DNA from 3 places in the Comamonas fluminis genome. Region 2 is predicted to be linked to each of the others. Evidence: riboswitches for the same ligand, from Rfam matches in the RefSeq annotation. Region 2 holds a riboswitch; each other region holds the start of a gene.
What was found. Region 2 has a riboswitch for cobalamin ahead of JDW18_RS09740 (TonB-dependent receptor domain-containing protein). Riboswitches for the same ligand answer to the same signal wherever they lie in the genome.
Positions count from the first base shown of each region.

Region 1: another riboswitch for cobalamin. It lies ahead of JDW18_RS20140 (ABC transporter substrate-binding protein); the one in region 2 lies ahead of JDW18_RS09740 (TonB-dependent receptor domain-containing protein).
Region 3: another riboswitch for cobalamin. It lies ahead of JDW18_RS12585 (TonB-dependent receptor); the one in region 2 lies ahead of JDW18_RS09740 (TonB-dependent receptor domain-containing protein).

Region 1 is NZ_CP066783.1:4,362,988-4,366,238, forward strand. Features, by position in the region: gene JDW18_RS20130 (short-chain fatty acyl-CoA regulator family protein) at 1-471, shown strand, start outside; gene JDW18_RS20135 (GNAT family N-acetyltransferase) at 631-1,155, opposite strand; cobalamin riboswitch at 1,214-1,441, shown strand; partial or broken gene JDW18_RS20140 (ABC transporter substrate-binding protein) at 1,730-2,580, shown strand; gene JDW18_RS20145 (FecCD family ABC transporter permease) at 2,641-3,251, shown strand, end outside.
Region 2 is NZ_CP066783.1:2,036,755-2,040,005, forward strand. Features, by position in the region: gene JDW18_RS09730 (cell division protein ZapA) at 348-728, opposite strand; gene JDW18_RS09735 (DUF904 domain-containing protein) at 769-978, opposite strand; cobalamin riboswitch at 1,234-1,476, shown strand; gene JDW18_RS09740 (TonB-dependent receptor domain-containing protein) at 1,545-3,251, shown strand, end outside.
Region 3 is NZ_CP066783.1:2,664,110-2,667,360, reverse strand. Features, by position in the region: gene JDW18_RS12590 (ABC transporter substrate-binding protein) at 1-48, opposite strand, end outside; gene JDW18_RS12585 (TonB-dependent receptor) at 69-2,093, opposite strand; cobalamin riboswitch at 2,345-2,608, opposite strand; gene JDW18_RS12580 (ABC transporter ATP-binding protein) at 2,658-3,251, opposite strand, start outside.

The sequences.
Region 1 (3,251 bases), 2.3 Mb from region 2:
CAGCGGGCCGAAGCCCCGGGCGTGCCGTTTTTCTTCATCCGTGTGGACCGGGCAGGCAATATCAGCAAGCGCCAGTCGGCCACGCATTTTCACTTTTCCAAGACTGGCGGAACCTGCCCGCTCTGGGTGGTGTACGAGGCCTTTACCCAGCCGGGGCGCATCGTGCCGCAGCTCGCCTCCATGCCCGACGGACGTGTCTATCTGTGGATTGCCCGCACCATCAGCCACGCAGGCCAGGGCTGGGGCGCGCCGGGAAAGACTTTCTCCATTGGCCTCGGCTGCGATTTGCAACATGCCGCGCGGCTGGTGTATTCCAAGGGGCTGGATTTGCGCAAGGTTGAGGCCGCCACTCCGATTGGCATGGGCTGCAAAGTCTGTGAGCGCAATGCCTGCCCGCAGCGCGCCTTCCCGTTTGTGGGCAAGCCTCTGCGGGTCAATGAAAACGAAAGCGGCTTTGTGCCTTACGGGTAGGCTTGCCATGTGAGGTCGGCATGCAACAAGGTAAGAAATACGCGACGATATCTTCAGCTGCGTCGAGATGTTCAACAACCCCATCCGCAGACATTTTCCTGCGGATGGCCTGTCTTCGATAGAGTTCTAGAGGCGTAATTCTGTGAGGCTTGACGCAGTCTAGGAAAGGCTGGTTGATTCACATAAAGCAAGCTGCATATGAATGGTTTGCCACAGCGGATCGGCTTCTCGATCAATGACCTCAAAGTGGTGCTTCTGCCAGAACTCCAGAGCGCCAGGCAAAAACGGATGTGTGTGCAGGTAAAGAACGTCCACGTTTTGAGACTCTGCATGAGTGCGCAGCCTATGCAGCATCCGCCCGGCCAGCCCGGAGCGCCGATGCTCTGGCGCAACAAACAAGCGCACGACTTCCATGACTTTGTGCTGTTGGAAATTTAACTGCGGAAATCTGCCGTCATAGACACGGCATGCAATTGTTGCCTGAACGCTTTGTCGAGAATCGAGAGCCGCCAGCATGCAGCCACTGCCTGAGAGATAGGTCGCTTCGAATTCACGCAGGTCTTCAGGTGTCTCCTGTGCGTTGATGCGCCCGGCGAACATGGAAATGCGCACGTTTTGCAGAAAGCTTTGGACTTGATGCAAGTCACGAACGCGCTGAATGGAAATGGAATTTGAAGTGGGCATGAACAGAGAAAACTAGCGCATTCGTCCAACGGGCCTGTGACTGCTGCTACAAAATCAGCTACATTACCGCAACTTTGGTTTCGCAAGAACATGTATTCGCTGTGGTGAATGCATGAGGGAATCCAGTGGTCCGGCACTTTGCTTGCCGGCCCGTGAAATGGAACTGCCCCCGCAACTGTAGGCAATGAGCCAGCCATCCAATAGCCACTGAACATCTCTGTTTGGGAAGGCGATGCGCCAGCGATGATTTGCCAGTCAGGAGACCTGCCAGAGCATCTATCAATCATTGCCGGCGGGGTGTCCGGGGAGTGTGCATCTCATCGTTCCAGTACTGCGCTGCCTACCCAGGCAGATGCGAAGGCGCGTGGCTTGCCATATCTTCCAGAGTGCTTCTCGCCGCTTCTGGAAAGTTATTCCGATGCTGCTTAGAAGCCTTGCCAGCGCTGCCCTGATCGCCACCTCTTTTTCTGCGTACGCCACTGACTATCCGGTGCGGCTGCAGAACTGCAATTACACCGTCAAGCTCGACAAAGCGCCTGCATCGGTGGTCACCATCGGCCAGGCTGGTACCGAGATGCTTTACGCATTGGGTCTGGGCGACAAAGTGGTGGGCACAGCCCTCTGGTTCAACCCGGTGCAGCCGCGCTTCAAGGCCATCAACGACAAGGTGCCGCGCCTGTCGGACAACATTCCCAGCTTTGAATCGGTCATCGGCAAGCGCCCGGCCCTGGTGGTCTCGCAGTTTGAATGGATGGTGGGCAAGGACGGCGTGGTTGGCACGCGCGAGCAGTTCCATGACCTGAACATCGCCACCTATGCCATGCCCGCAGACTGCGAAGGCAAGAACAATCTGGTGGGCTCGGACGGCACACGTACCGCCAGCTACGACGTCAAGGCTTTGTACAAAAGCATTCGCCAGCTGGCTCAGGCCTTTGATGTGGAATCGCGCGGTGAAAGCCTGGTCAAGGAGTTGAGCGATCGTCAGGCCCAGGCGGTGGCCAAGGTCAAGTCTTCCAAGCTGCACAACCTGTCTGCCGCACTGTGGTTCTCTAGCGCAGACCTGGCGGCTGACCCCTATATGGCTGGCAAGAACGGCGTGGCGGGCTACATGATGCAGACGCTGGGTCTGCGCAACGTGATCGAATCGACAGAAGAGTGGCCACAGTGGGCTGGGAAACCATTGCCAAGGCCAACCCTTCGGTGCTGATCATCGCCCGCATGGATCGTCGCCGCTTTCCTGCGGATGACTACCAAAAGAAGCTGGAATTCCTCAAGAAAGATCCCGTCACCCAGCACATGGATGCCGTCAAAAACGGCCGTATCGTGATCGTGGATGCCGATGCGCTGCAGGGCTCGATTCGCCAGGTGGACGGCATGGAGCAGATCGCCAATGCCGTGCTGAAGATTGAAGGCATCGCTAAGTAAGCTGAGCGGAAATGGGCGCCATGCACTTTGCGTGCACTTTGCATGCGCCCCTGCTGTGTCATGAACACCTTCACGCTGAGTCAGGGGCGCTCACGCATTCCGCTGGGCCTGCTTTTGCGCATGGCCTTGCTGGCAATCGCTGCCGCAGCTTTGCTGTTGCTGGCGGTGGTGCTGGGCATTGCCATTGGCGAGACCGATATCTCGGCCCGCATTGTGTATGAGGTGCTGGCCAATCAGCTTCTGGGTGCCAGCTACGCTATAGACCCCATCAACGCAGGCATTGTCTGGAACTACCGGCTGACCAGAGCTTTGGTGGCCGCCAGCTGCGGCGCGGGCCTGGCGGTTTCCGGGGTGATCTTGCAGTCGCTGCTGCGCAATGCTTTGGCCGAGCCCTATTTGTTGGGCATTTCTGCCGGTGCTTCCACGGGGGCGGTTCTGGTGTCGGTGGCGGGCCTTGGGGCTGGCCTCATCTCCATGACCACAGGGGCATTCCTTGGTGCCATCTGCGCATTTGCACTGGTGGCCTTGCTCGCCCATGCCGCAGGCAATGGCGGGCTGCGTAACGGCGGCCAGATTGTGCTGGCCGGTATTGCTGGCTCGCAACTGTTCAATGCACTGACCTCGCTCATCATCACCAAGTCGGGAAGTGCCGAGCAGGCGCGCGGCATCAT
Region 2 (3,251 bases):
AGTACCCATGAAAAAAGCCCGCATCAGCGGGCTTCAAATTCAGATCAGGCAGTTGTGTTCGTTGTCTGGATAGTCAACTGCCCTCAGAAACAAGGTGTCTGCAAACGCCACCGGTTCGTCATCCTGAACCGGGGGTTCAGGTGGGCGAGGGCAACCTATCGTTGGGTTCATCTGACGCGAGACGATCACGCTCAATAGGTGATTTACCAAGCCCGTGCTCAGTGAGCATTGGTTCAAGGAAATATAAAAACCGGCAGATTTGCAGACAGGTGCTATTTTAACGGGGAATGTTAAACCTGCAGTCGGCAAAACAGCTTTGCCCTGATGTTTTCAGGCTTTGACAGTTTTCAGAGCAGGCGTGCGTCGTTTTCCAGCGCGTGGTCGAGCTTGAGCACCAGTTGCTCAGCCAGTTCCTGCTGGCGCTGCTGCTCGGCCTTTGCGGCTTCGTCCAGCTCTGCGGGGGGCGCCAGCTCCTGCTGCATGGACTGCATCTCGGCCTGGGCTGCTGCCATGTGGGCCTGCTGGGCATCACGGTCCAGCACATCGAAGGCCATGTTCAGCGCTGCCAGCACCGCCACGCGCTCACGCGAGCGGACTTTGCCGGAGTCGCGTACACGGGTCATGGCATCGTCCACACGGCGGACGGCCTCCATCACGCGTTCTTCTTGGCCATCGGGGCAGGTCAGCACATAGCTTTGCTGCATGATTTGCACATCGATCTGCTTCATGGGCGTCTGTGACAGGGTCTGGAGGCGGAAGGTGACAGTGTCACTCTCCCTGGTTAGCGGGCAAGCGTTCGATCAGCGCGTCCACGCGGGCGCGTGCTGCCTGCAGGCGCAGGCGCAGCAAATCACGCTCCTGAGTAAGGGCGATGACCTGGTCGGTGAGCAAGGCATTGGTGCGCTGAAGTTCTTCATGGCGGACCAACAGACGCTCCACGCGCTCGGCAATGAGATCAAGAGAAGGCTGGGGGGTCATAGACTCTGCCATTGTAGGTCTTGCAGTCAGTAGGTGGGCATTAAATTGCACGCAAAACCTGACTTGTACATGTTTCGGGAGGGTTGCCGCACAGGGGCAGCGAATACCGGTGAAACCTGTCTTTTTGCAGATGAGTGCCTGATTTCGCAAAATCGTAGCGCCATACGCAGATTGCGTCTGCATAAACTGAGTTTTTAAGGTAAAAAATCGTCACCCGGCTCCTTCGAATGAAGGATGAGCACGGGTTGAACTTCATTACAATGCGCGGCTGTTGGTGCTCGATGCGGCTGCTCTGCCGCCTCAGTTCAACGGGAAGCAGGGAGGTGTTTGCCAGATTTGACTGGTGCGCCGGGCCTGCGCTGCCCCCGCAACGGTCGGCGAATGGAGTGCCATTGCATTCCTCCTTTTCCCTGATAGCCACTGGCGCTTGCGCGCTGGGAAGGCTGGCAAGAGGACGATTCGCCTAGCCCGGATACCGGCCAACTTGGGTGTGTCTGCTATTTGCGGACATGTGTTGCTCAGTGTCGGCGGGTAGGCTGGCGTGAGCGCTTTCTCGCTGATTTCTCATGTCCAGAAACTCTTCGTCCGCGCAGCTCTGCGTGGCGCCATTTGCCTGCACTCGTGTGGCAGCTGCGGCTGTGCTGTGCGCTATTTCTTCGTTTGCCGCCCATGCACAGGATGCGGGTGCACGCCAGATGGCAGAAACCGTGGTCACTGGTAGCCGCGCCGAAGCCTCCATTGAACAGCTGACGGCAGATGTGACAGTCATCGATGCCAAGCAGATCGAGCGCGCCGCAGGCAGCAGCCTGCCTGAGCTGCTGCAGCGTGAGGCGGGCCTGCAGATCACCAGCAATGGCGGTCTGGGCAAGGAAGCCAGCGTTTTCACGCGCGGCACGGAAAGCCGGCACACGATTTTGCTGGTGGATGGTGTGCGTTATGGCTCGGCAACCAGCGGCGGCCCTTCCTGGGCCAATATTCCTCTGGCATCCATTGAGCGCATTGAGGTCATCAAGGGCCCAGCATCCTCTTTGTATGGCAGCGATGCAGTTGGTGGCGTGGTGCAGATCTTCACCAAGAAGGGCACTGGCGCAAAGCCTTTCAATCCATATGCCAGTGTCACGCTGGGCAGTGACCACTATGCGCAGGCCGCCGCGGGTCTGAATGGCTCTCAGCAAGGCTGGAACTATTCGCTGAATGCGCAGCGCACGACCGAACATGGTTTTTCCTCCACCAATTCCAAGGTGGCCTACGGAAACTACAACCCCGACCGGGACCCGTTTCGCCAGAGCTCTTTGAATGCCTCGCTGGGCTATGAGATCAACTCTGACTGGCGTGTTGACGGCAGCGTGCTGTATTCGGAAGGCATCACCCATTTCGATGACGGCCCTGGCGTGGATACCCGCAGTGCTTTGCGCACGCAGGTCAGCACGGCTTCGGTGACTGGGCGAATCCTGAAGGACTGGAAGTCCAAGTTCACCATCAGCCATTCGCGTGATGAGAGCAATGCCATTGATTCCGCGCAGTCCTATAACCTGCCGGGCCTGTTTGCCACCACTCAGCGCCAGTACCAGTGGCAAAACGATATCGCCACGCCCGTTGGCCTGGTGGTTGCAGGCTTTGAACGACTGGAGCAGGAAGTCAACAGCAGCACCAAATATTCGGTGACGGAGCGAACAGTGAATTCCGGCTTTGTCGGTTTGACCGGTGAGCAGGGCGCACATAGCTGGCAGGCCAATCTGCGCCGCGATGACAACTCGCAGTTCGGCAGCAAGAACACCTGGGGCGTGGGCTATGGGTTTCGTCTGAACTCCCAGTGGCGCCTGCATGCCTCGCATGGCACAAGCTTTGTGGCGCCGACCTTCAATCAGCTGTACTGGCCAGATTATGGCTCGCCAGACCTGAAGCCTGAATTTGGTCGCAATACCGATGTGGGTGTGACCTGGAGCGAAGGTGGGCACTCCGTCAAGCTGGTTTATTTCGACAACCGCATTCGCGGCTATATCGCGAACACGACCAAGCCCGAGAACATCCCTCGCAGCCGTATCAAGGGCTGGACGCTGGGCTACAGCGGCCAGTTCATGGGCTGGAAGCTGCGTGCGGACTATGACCAACTGGATCCTCGCAACACTCTGACCGACACATTGCTGCCGCGTCGCGCCCGCCATGTCACGCGTCTGTCTGCAGACAAGGACTGGGGCGCATGGACCTTCGGCGCGTCGGCTCAGTCTGTGGGCAAGCGCTATGACGACGCGAAGAACTCGGCAGACAAGCTG
Region 3 (3,251 bases), 630 kb from region 2:
TGCCAGCAGGACTGAGGCGCTGCAACGATTCAAGCAAATGGCTTGCATGGCAACAGGCCTCAATGCCATCAGAAGCGCATCAGCGCCGAAAGCTCCACGCTGCGCCCGCGACCCAGCAGCCACTGGGTGCTGCTTTGGGCTGCGGTGGCGTAGATGCGGTTGGTCAGGTTGCGCCCCACCAGACGCAGCGTGGTGCGCGGGTTGACATCCCAGCTCAGTGCAGCGTCTGTGACCACATAGGAAGGCAGGCGGGTGGTGTTGGCATTGTCTGCATAGCGATCGCCAACATAGCGCACACCCAGCGACGCTTGCCATGGGCCGGTGCGGTAGTGGCCCCAGAGGTTGGCGGTGACGCGCGGCACATTGCTGGGGCGGTTACCAGCGCGGTTGATGCCCTTGCTGCCTTCGAGCAGGCGGTCAAACTGCGCATCGACATAGGACAGATTGCCTTCAAAGCGCAGCGCCTTGCTGGCGTGAACAAGACCTGTCAGCTCCAGCCCCCGGGAAGACTGCTGGCCACCCTGAACAGACAGAGAAGGGCGCTCCGGGTCGCGGGTGATGATGTCATCCTTGACGATGCGGTAGGCCGCCACTGTCCATTCGCCACGGCCATCGGCCAACTGCTGCTTGTAGCCGACCTCGACCTGGCGGCCTTTGCTGAGGCTGAAGCCCGATTGCGACTGGGCAATGGACAACAGGCTGGTCACAGGGTCATGACCGGTGCTGGTCTGTACATAGGCGCTGCTGAGGGCGCTGAATTTGTGGGTCAGCCCGAGGCGCCAGGAAGTGCCGTTCAGAGGCTTGTCGAAACCGGCGCCAGTCTGGATATCTGTGCGCGAGAAGTCATACCAGTCGCGGCGCAGACCAGCCATCAGCAGCCATTGCTCGTTGATTTTCCAGGCATCTTCCAGGTACAGCGCGTTCTGGCGAATGCTGGAGCTCATGCGTGGCAGGAAGGCGTCTGGGCTGTCCCAGTAGCCATTTTGTGGCTGGAAGGCAGAGACAGTGGACTCCCCGGTGTAGGGGGAGTTGCTCATATTGCTGAACTTGGCGTTTGAAATATCCCAGCCCATGGCAATCTGATGTGCTCCGGCCTTGAGGTCCAGACCCATGCGGTTGCCCGTCTGCTGCACATCGTGGCTGATTTCAAGATAGTCGTAGCGGTCCACCTGCGCTGTGGAGGGGTTGTAGTCATAGCCCTCGATATTTCTCCAGTGGCGGTCAGACTTGAAGTGATAGATTTCGTTGCGCAGCGTCAATGCATCGCTGGCCTGCCATTGCGCCTTGGCGCGAAAGCGCTGGTCCTTGAACTCGTCAATGGCATCCAGTACGTTGTAATTCTTGTGGCGCAGTTCCTTGACGATCTGTCCGTCAACCACGGGGCTGCCAAAGTAGCGCTCGGGCTTTTGGCGGCTGATGTCGGCACTCAGGTCCACGGTCACGTCGCTGCGCGGCGTCCAGCGCAATGCGCTCATCAGCTTGCCGCTGCTGGATTTGCCCAAGTCTCGTTCTCCGTCGCTGCGTTCACCATAGGCGTCGATGCGGTAGCTCACGGTCTCGCCCAGCGCACCGGTGGTGCCAATGCCGCTGTAGACCTTGCCGTTGCCGCCAGCGCCTAGCAGCACTTCGGAGGAACGCTCCCGGCTGGGCTGTTTGCGAATGGCATTCAACGTGGCGCCCATGGTGCCGCTGCCATACATCAGCGATGCGGGGCCACGCAGCACTTCTATGCGTTCATAGCCCCAGCTGTCGCCGGGGTAGTTGATGGTGCCTGCTGCCACTCCCAGGGTAATGCCGTCCTCGGCAACGCCAATGGAGTTCACACCATTGAAGCCACGGCTGGAAAAAGACAGGCCGCCATTGCCCGGTGCGCCCGAAGCGCTCAGGCCCACGGTGCGGGTGACAGCGTCAGAGACGCTGTAATCGGCGCGCTCTTCGATTTGCTGCGACGACACGCCACTGACGCTGGCAGGCAGGTCCAGCACGGGTACGTTCACATGCGAGGCAGAGGTGGCTGGCTGGCTGGTCTGCAGCTCATGGGCAGGCTGGCGTTTTTCCTGCACCGTGACTTCGGGCAGAGCCTGCTGGGCCATGCTGACTGTCGGGCAGAGCAACAGCAGTTTTAACGCGGTGCTGCCAAGATGGCGCAACTGATGCTTGGAGTGAAGGGAGGAGTGAAGAGAAACAGAGTTTTGTGGATGAAAGCACATATCAGGAGGTCGAAACTGCCTGAAGGGATAGCTGTGCCGCAGAACTGTCTGCCTTTGACAGGCATGACCGCATCCACCAAATGGCCGCTATCCGCACCCCGCAGACAGTTGTCGTGAAAACCGCCCATGGGGCGGAGTTGAGTCATCGGCAGGCCGGTCTCCGGGCTCACAGGCCATTCATTGCTGAATGCACATCTCGCCTTCCCGAAAAACTCGAAACCTCGCGTAGCGAGGGCCGAATCATCTCCAGTGGCTGCAAGCGCTGCTGCGACTTGCGTGAGCTGTGTGTTCCTGCTTACCGTTGCGGGGGCAGCCAAGGCTTCCTGATCGAGAGATCAGACCTTGTTCCCGTTTCACTCGCTGTTTTAAGAGCAAGCACCTTCCGAAACGAAGCGCCATCAAGGCGCCGCAAGAGTTTAGCAGTCCTTGGGCGCTTTCAAGCGTTATTCAGAGCAATTGGTCCGGCATGAACTCAATCAGAGGCTTGCCGCTGCGCTCGTTGATGCGCACCTGCGCCTGCACGCCATAGACCTGGGCAATGATCTGCGGCGTCAGCACCTCGGCGGGCGTGCCCTGTGCAGCCAGCGCGCCATCCTTGAGCAGATAAAGGCGGTCGCAGTAATGGGCGGCCAGCGGCAGCTCATGCAGTGCAGCCAGTGTGGTCAGGCCCAGGCTGCGTATCAGGTTCATCAGCTCGAACTGGTGGCGTACATCCAGGTGATTGGTGGGCTCGTCCAGCACCAGCAATTGGGCTTGCTGCGCCAGTGCTCTGGCCATCAGCACTCGCTGCTTTTCACCGCCTGAGAGGGTGGAGAACATGCGCTCGGTCAGCGCCTGGGCGTGCACCTGTGCCAGAGACTGAGTGACGATGCGCAAGTCCTCTTCACTGTCGCGAGAAAAAGCGCTTTGACGGGGGGTGCGCCCCATGAGCACCACATCACAGACGCGCAGATCAAACTCACCGGTGTTCTCTTGCGCCAGCACAGCCATGGCGCGGGCATTGTCGCGGGCACTGCGCTGCCAGACGTCTTGCTCTTGCAT